DNA from 2 places in the Micromonospora sp. WMMD735 genome. Region 2 is predicted to be linked to the other one. Evidence: riboswitches for the same ligand, from Rfam matches in the RefSeq annotation. Region 2 holds a riboswitch; the other holds the start of a gene.
What was found. A riboswitch is a leader RNA that binds a small molecule or an ion and turns the genes downstream of it on or off. The one in region 2 is predicted to bind cobalamin.
Positions count from the first base shown of each region.

Region 1: another riboswitch for cobalamin. It lies ahead of cobN (cobaltochelatase subunit CobN); the one in region 2 lies ahead of bluB (5,6-dimethylbenzimidazole synthase).

Region 1 is NZ_JBMHMJ010000002.1:1,665,016-1,668,416, reverse strand. Features, by position in the region: gene ACN268_RS07345 (aldo/keto reductase) at 1-52, shown strand, start outside; gene ACN268_RS07340 (hypothetical protein) at 143-478, shown strand; cobalamin riboswitch at 1,331-1,460, shown strand; gene cobN (cobaltochelatase subunit CobN) at 1,771-3,401, shown strand, end outside.
Region 2 is NZ_JBMHMJ010000002.1:2,345,027-2,348,427, forward strand. Features, by position in the region: gene ACN268_RS10010 (hypothetical protein) at 40-603, opposite strand; gene ACN268_RS10015 (hypothetical protein) at 736-1,080, opposite strand; gene bluB (5,6-dimethylbenzimidazole synthase) at 1,154-1,798, opposite strand; cobalamin riboswitch at 1,836-2,034, opposite strand; gene ACN268_RS10025 (hypothetical protein) at 2,291-3,049, opposite strand; gene ACN268_RS10030 (hypothetical protein) at 3,046-3,401, opposite strand, start outside.

The DNA.
Region 1 (3,401 bases), 680 kb from region 2:
CGCCGCGCTGCGACTCACCCCCGACGAGCTGGCCGCGCTCGACCGGCGGTGAACGGGCCGCCCAGCCGGCTGTCACCGGGCTCGCAGCGCCCTTCCAGGTGGGGGTGCTCCACTGGAGGGACGCCGAGGAGAGGACGGGCAGATGGGCTGGTTCAGCCGACGGACCCGGGCTGACGAGGGTATCCCGACCAAGCTCGACCGGGAGGCCACCCGGGACGACCTGACCGCGTTGGCGGACTTCGTGGCCGCCCACCGGGGGGTGGAGTTCTATCTCGAACCCGAGACGACCGCCACCGACACCACGGTGGTGGCGATCGCGCACGACGGGGAGTGGATCCGCCGCCGCACCGGCTCCCCGCGTACGGCGGCGAAGCTGGCCCACCGGCACGCGGTGCCCCTCTACGAGGCGGCGAAGACCGGGTACCCGGAGCGGATGCGGGCCTGGAACCGGGCCCACCCCGAGCGTCGCCTCCGCTGATCCCGCAGCAACGCGTGAAGCGTGGCGGGGTTGTGGCCCCGTGGGATGTGGGTCCGTGGGATGTGGGTCCGTGGGGGTGCGGCCACGGCGGCGGGTGCGACCGCCGGCCGCCCCGGTCGCCTGCCGCTGCGGGGCAGGGGTGTGGGGTATGTCGTCGCGGGCCCTTTCGAGCTGATGACGGTGACGGATCGGCCCCGCCGGATGGGACGACCCGTACCGCCAGGTCGGGGGTGGCCGGGGTGGCGCGGCCCCGCGGTACCGGATGGGCCTGTGACCGGAGGGCCTGCGGCACCGGAGGAGGCGGCCCCGTGGCCCCGGGCCGGGGCCGTCGCCCTCAGGCCGCCCCGGCCCCGGGGTGTCGGGCGAGTGGCCGGCGCTACCCGGCGCGACAACTGTCCGGCCAGGTCGGCCGCGCCGGCCCCCGAGTCGTTGACGTCATCAGCTCGACAGCGTGCGAGAGAGGTGTCCCGGCCGACCAGGGCCGGGTCGCCCGGGGCCGGGCAGCCTGAGGGCGGCGGCCCGGCTCCGTGCCGCCCGGCTCCGTGCCGCCCGGCTCCGTGCCGCCCGGCTCCATGCCGCCCGGATCAGCTCCGTGCCGCCCAGTTCCGCGCCGGTCGGTCGCGGACGGTGGCCCTTCCCCGGGCGGGTGGCGGGCTCCCTCGGCGGATCGGTGGGTGCGCGGCACGGGACGCTGCGGGTCGACCGTCGGGAGGGGACCGGGCCCACCCGGGAACGTGGGCAGCGGCGGTCGCCGGCCTCGCCACGGGGGGCGATCGGTGCCCTCGCGGGGCCGGTGGCCGCCGTTGACCTCGGGGTGAGGAGTGTGGCAGCATTCGCGGCCTGACGGCAGTGAAGGAAGTCGGTGCGATTCCGACGCGGTCCCGCCACTGTCACCGGGGAGCGATCCCCCCTCGTGGGTCACGACCGTGCGTGCACGGTTGGAAGGCCGGGGGTGAGCGTCGATCCGGGAGCCAGGATACTTCGGCCGTCGGAGAACCCCAGGGCGTGGACACCCGAGGAGGACCCGATGACGCACAGCGTCACTGCCGACCCGATCACGGTCGGTGACTTCCGCATCACCGTAGAGCCCGCGCCGCCGCGTGCCCCCACCTCTCCCACCGTCGCCGGCCGTCGCCGGGGCGGTCGGCCTGCCACGTACCGCTGACGGCCGGTCCGGGGTGCCCCGCCGCCGGTGGGGTGCGTCGTACCTCCGCCGCCGCTGACCGGCGTCCCTCCCGCCCCGCTCGGCCCGGCCCCGTGGTCGAGCCGGACGTCACTCTCCGGAGCCGCACGTGCGCATCCTGCTGTTGTCCACCGCCGACACCGATCTGCTCGCCGCCCGCGCCAGCGCCGCCGACTACCGCCTCGCCAACCCCACCCGGGTCGACGTGGCCGCCGTGCCCGCCCTGCTCGACGGGGTCGACCTGGCCGTCGTACGGTTGCTCGGCGGGCGGCAGGCGTGGCCGGACGGCCTCGCGGCGGTGCTCGGCTCCGGCGTCCCCACGATCGTGCTCGGCGGCGAGGCGGTGCCCGACGCGGAGCTGATGGCGGCCTCCACGGTGGCCTCCGGGGTCGCCACCGAAGCGCTGTCCTACCTGGTGGAGGGGGGCGCGGACAACCTCGCCCAGCTCGCCCGGTTCCTCTCCGACACCGTCCTGCTCACCGGTGAGGGCTTCGACCCGCCCACCCCCACCCCGCCCTACGGCATCCTCGACCACCGCCGCCCGTCCACCCCGGTCGACGGGGCGGACCCGGTGGCCGGACCGGACGGGGGCGGGCGGCCCACGGTGGGGATCGTGTTCTACCGGGCGCACGCGCTGGCCGGCAACACCGGTTTCGTGCAGACCCTGGCCGACGCGGTCGACGCGGCCGGCGGCGAACCGCTGCCGATCTTCTGCGGATCGCTGCGCGGGCTCACCCCCGGCGACGGGCCGCTGGACCTCTTCGCCCGCTGCGACGCGCTCGTCGTCACCGTCCTCGCCGCCGGGGGGACGGTCGCCGCCGACGCCTCCGGCGGGGGCGACGAGGACGCCTGGGACGTCGGCGCGCTCGCCGCCCTCGACGTGCCGGTGATCCAGGCGCTGTGCCTGACCAGCACCCGGGAGCAGTGGGCTGCCAGCGACGCCGGACTGTCCCCGCTGGACGCGGCCATGCAGGTGGCCATCCCCGAGTTCGACGGTCGGATCGTCACCGTGCCGTTCTCGTTCAAGCGGATCGACGCCGACGGGCTGTCGGTCTACGCCGCCGACGCCGAGCGGGCCGCCCGGGTCGCCGGCATCGCCGTCCGGCAGGCCCGGCTGCGCCACCTGCCCAACGCCGGCAAGCGGGTGGCGATCGTGCTCAGCTCCTACCCGACGAAGCACTCCCGGGTCGGCAACGCCGTCGGCCTGGACACCCCCGCCTCGGCGGTCCGGCTGCTCGCCGCCCTCGCCGCCGACGGGTACCACCTCGGCGACGCGCCACCACCCACCGACGGGGACGCGCTGATCCACGCCCTGATCGCCGCCGGGGGCCACGACGTCGAGTGGCTCACCCCGGAACAGTTGGCCGCCGCCGAGGCCCGGGTGCCGGGGAAGACCTACCGGCGCTGGTTCGACCAGGTGCCGGTCGACCTGCGAGACCGGATGCGGGAACACTGGGGTGAGCCACCCGGCCAGCTCTACACCGACGCCGGGGACATCGTCCTGGCCGGGCTGCGGTTCGGCAACGTCACCCTGCTGATCCAGCCGCCGCGCGGCTTCGGCGAGAACCCGATCGCCATCTACCACGACCCCGACCTGCCGCCCAGCCACCACTACCTCGCCGCGTACCGGTGGCTGGCCGCGTCGGTCGACGACGGCGGGTTCGGCGCCGACGCGGTGGTGCACCTCGGCAAGCACGGCACGTGCGAGTGGCTGCCCGGCAAGGGCCTCGGCCTGGCCGC
Region 2 (3,401 bases):
GGCACCTGCGCAGTCGTCGGCGCCGGTGGTCGAGGGGGTTCAGGCGGTCCACGGGGTGGTGGGGGCTGGCGTGATGCCGTAGCCGGCGAGCCAGCCGAGCAGGGCCTCGCGGTTGGCGTGGACGAGTGAGCCGCCGGTGAAGCGGGGGTCGTCGGTGACCTCGGCGACGATCTGCGGTGGTGGGAGGAAGGAGCGTGCCGCCGCGTCGGTGGTGAACTCGGCCTCGGCCAGGACCAGACCGTGCAGGGGCTGGTCGAAGATGTCGATGCCCAGCGGTGGGACGCTCAGGCGGGTCTTGGACAGCGTCGCGGCGGGCAGGCGGGCGAGCAGTTCGTACTCGGCCGGGGACAGGTAGACGTTCGTGATCAGCCCCTGGATGTGGCCCGGCCGGGCGGCGGGCACCTTCTGGGTGAGCTTGAACTCGCGGGATCCGCCGGTGAGGCTCTCGGAACGTCTGAGGCGCAGTCGGGTGCCGGCCAGGTACCGGTCGGTGATGCGACGGCTGGCGGTGACCATGGCCGGCAGCGGCGGTCCGGCCAGCAGGAACCGCCGCTCCCGCTCGATGCGCGCGTACTTCCCCTCGCGGACCGGCTCGGCTGTCATCGGGCCTCGTTCCAGCACCGTGCGATGCTCATCGCGGGCATGAGGGTCCGGCGGTCGCGGAGTAGCTGCGGCCGCAGCATGAGCCCGTCCGGCGTACGCGCGGGTGACGCGTACGCCGGACGCCGGACGGCCCTACTGCCAGGAGCCGCTGCGGCAGATGAACTGGGTGGTGCCGCTGTACTGGGTGGTGCCGCCGTCGACGTAGCTGTAGCTGGCCCGCACGGGGTGGCCGAGGTTGCTGGCCGGGCAGGTGGCGAAGAGGGTCGGCCCGGCGGTCGTGAAGGTGCCGACACTGCCGGAGTACCAGGTGATGCTCCAGGTCGTCGTGCCGGTGCTGCTGGCGTCGCAGTAGAACTGCGACGCGCCGGACTCGCAGAAGGGCGCCGGGGCGGCGGCGAGAACCGGCGTGGCGCCGGCGGCGGCGAGGCTCAGGGCGGCGAGCGCGGACGCCGCCAGCACCGTGACGGTGGTACGCATGAAACTCCTCCCAACGTAGCCGAGCGATGACTCAGTGCGACGCCAGCCTAGCCGTCGCATCGACGTACCCGAATTAGCTGTTCGGTTGGTCGGTCCCCCGCCGTAGCCACCGGTCGTGGTGGACCGCCTCGGTGAGGGGCCTGCGCCGCCGCCACCCGTGTCGCTCCAGATCGGGCACGGCCTCCAGGTGGGTGACCGGCCCGACGCAGAGCCAGGCCACCGGCCGGATGCCGGCCGGCACACCCAGTAGCTCGGCCAGGAACGGCTCCCGGTAGAAGGACACCCACCCGACGCCCAGCCCTTCGGCGGTGGCGGCGAGCCAGAGGTTCTGGATGGCCAGGCAGACCGAGTAGAGGCCCGCGTCGGCGATGGCGTGCCGCCCGAGCACCGCCGGGCCGCCGCGCTGTGGGTCGTAGGTGACGACCACCGACAGCGTCGACTCCAGCACCCCGTCGATCTTGATACGCGCGAACCGTTCGGCCGCCGCACCGTCCAGAGTGGCGGCGAACGTCGCCCGCTCGGCCTGCACGTGCCGATGGAACCGGCGACGGACGGCCGGGTCCCGGACCAGGACGAAATCCCACGGCTGCGAGTTGCCGACGCTGGGCGCGGTGTGCGCGGCGTCGAGAATCCGGTGCAGGGTGTCGGCCGGCACCGGCTCCCCGGTGAACTCGGCCCGGACGTCCCGGCGGCGGTGGATAGCGTCGTAGAGTTCCACAGGCAGGCTCCCGCTGCGCTCGGCCCACCCCCGACGGGTGGGCGCTCGACGCGAGGCCGGTCTTCGGACTCCCGGATCAACGCCTACCCGTCCGCCTTCCCAGCCCTTGGGCCAGTGGCTGCGCTCCTCGCGCCTGGACGGTCGCTCCCCGGTCACCGCGGCGGGCCCGTGCCGGATTCACACCGGCTTCCCGATTCTCCCCGCGTGCGCGGGGCACCTCGCACGATCATGCCGTTGCCGATGCTAACCCGCACCACCGACGCCGGCCGGCCACGGCCCGGCCCGACAGCACACGCAGCGGGTCCCCGTGTTCCGGCGTCCACGTGGACGCCGGGGTGTGCGACGTCCTCGCCGAGGTGTCCGGCGGTCAGGCCCAACCACGAGGCCCTCCGGTCGCTGGACTCCGGTGCGGCCGGAGGAGCACGACGACGCTCTCGGCGGCGGTGAGCGGCTGACACCGGTCCGATCCCGACCGGCCTGGGCTCGGTTCGGTCACCGCCCGATGCTGGCGTACTCGCAGACCGCCGCCGGGAAGCCGCCCGCGCCGAAGCGCAGCTCGACGACGTGCCCATGGGCGGTCTCGGTGACCGCCGGTGTGATCGACTGACCGGCCTGCGCCGGTCGCAGGTACCAGCACCGGCTGGTGTCGGTGCGGCCGGCCGGCACCCCCGCGTCGGCCAGCGCGTTCTCGCCGCGCTCCAGGTAGCACGCGAAGAAGACGTGGTCGTTCAGATCCGTCTCCCGGTCGCTGAAGGTGAAAGCCGCCGTCTCGGTTCCGCCGCTGCGGGGTCGTCGCGGCAGCTCCGGCAGCAGCGGCGAGTCGCCGCCGAAGCCCGGGGGTGCCTCGGTGCGCGGTGTGGGTCGTGCCCCGGCGCCGGCGTCCAACCAGGTCCACCGGCTGGTCCACACCGCCACCACGGTGCCGTCGGCTGCGCGCAGGGTCAGCTCGTCGTGCCCGCCGTACCAGCCACGCCGGTCAACGCCGAGGGTGACGGCCAGTTCGGCGTCGAGCGGCGCTCCGGGCAGCACCCGCACCGGCGGGGTGTACGCCTGCACGTACCGCACCACGGCGCGGACCCGGTGCCGTTCGAAGTAGGACCAGCGGTCGAGTCCGGCCGTCTCTCGCCACCAGCCGGCGGAGACCTCGTCGAGGAGGTGCACCAGCTGGGTCGGTTTCAGGGTGCCCCGTTGGGTGATGGCCGGATAGCGGGCCTCGGTGCCCGTGCGGTAAACCCTGGACCCGACGGTCACGGCAGTGGTCCATCAGCCCGGGGTCGGCCGGGCCGCAGTGGTTTGATGGTGGTGCCCACCGCGAGCGGACGGGTCCGACCCCCGCAGTGGTGTACCGCCATCGGACCCTCCGCCCGGCACGCGCAGGGCAACACCCGGTTGAGGCTGGAGCCGATGCAGAACTCCTCGAAGGCGGTCCGGTCGCCGGGAAGCAGGCGGGCCAGCAGCGCCATCACCGGGTCCACCGCCTTGATCCGGCCGTCGTCGTCGCGCACCTCCAGCCAGGCGTGGTCGAGGTCCATCATGCCGATCAGCCAACCCCCTCGGGCGTACGCCTCGTACCCCATGGCCCGGCACTCCCGTTCGAGGTACA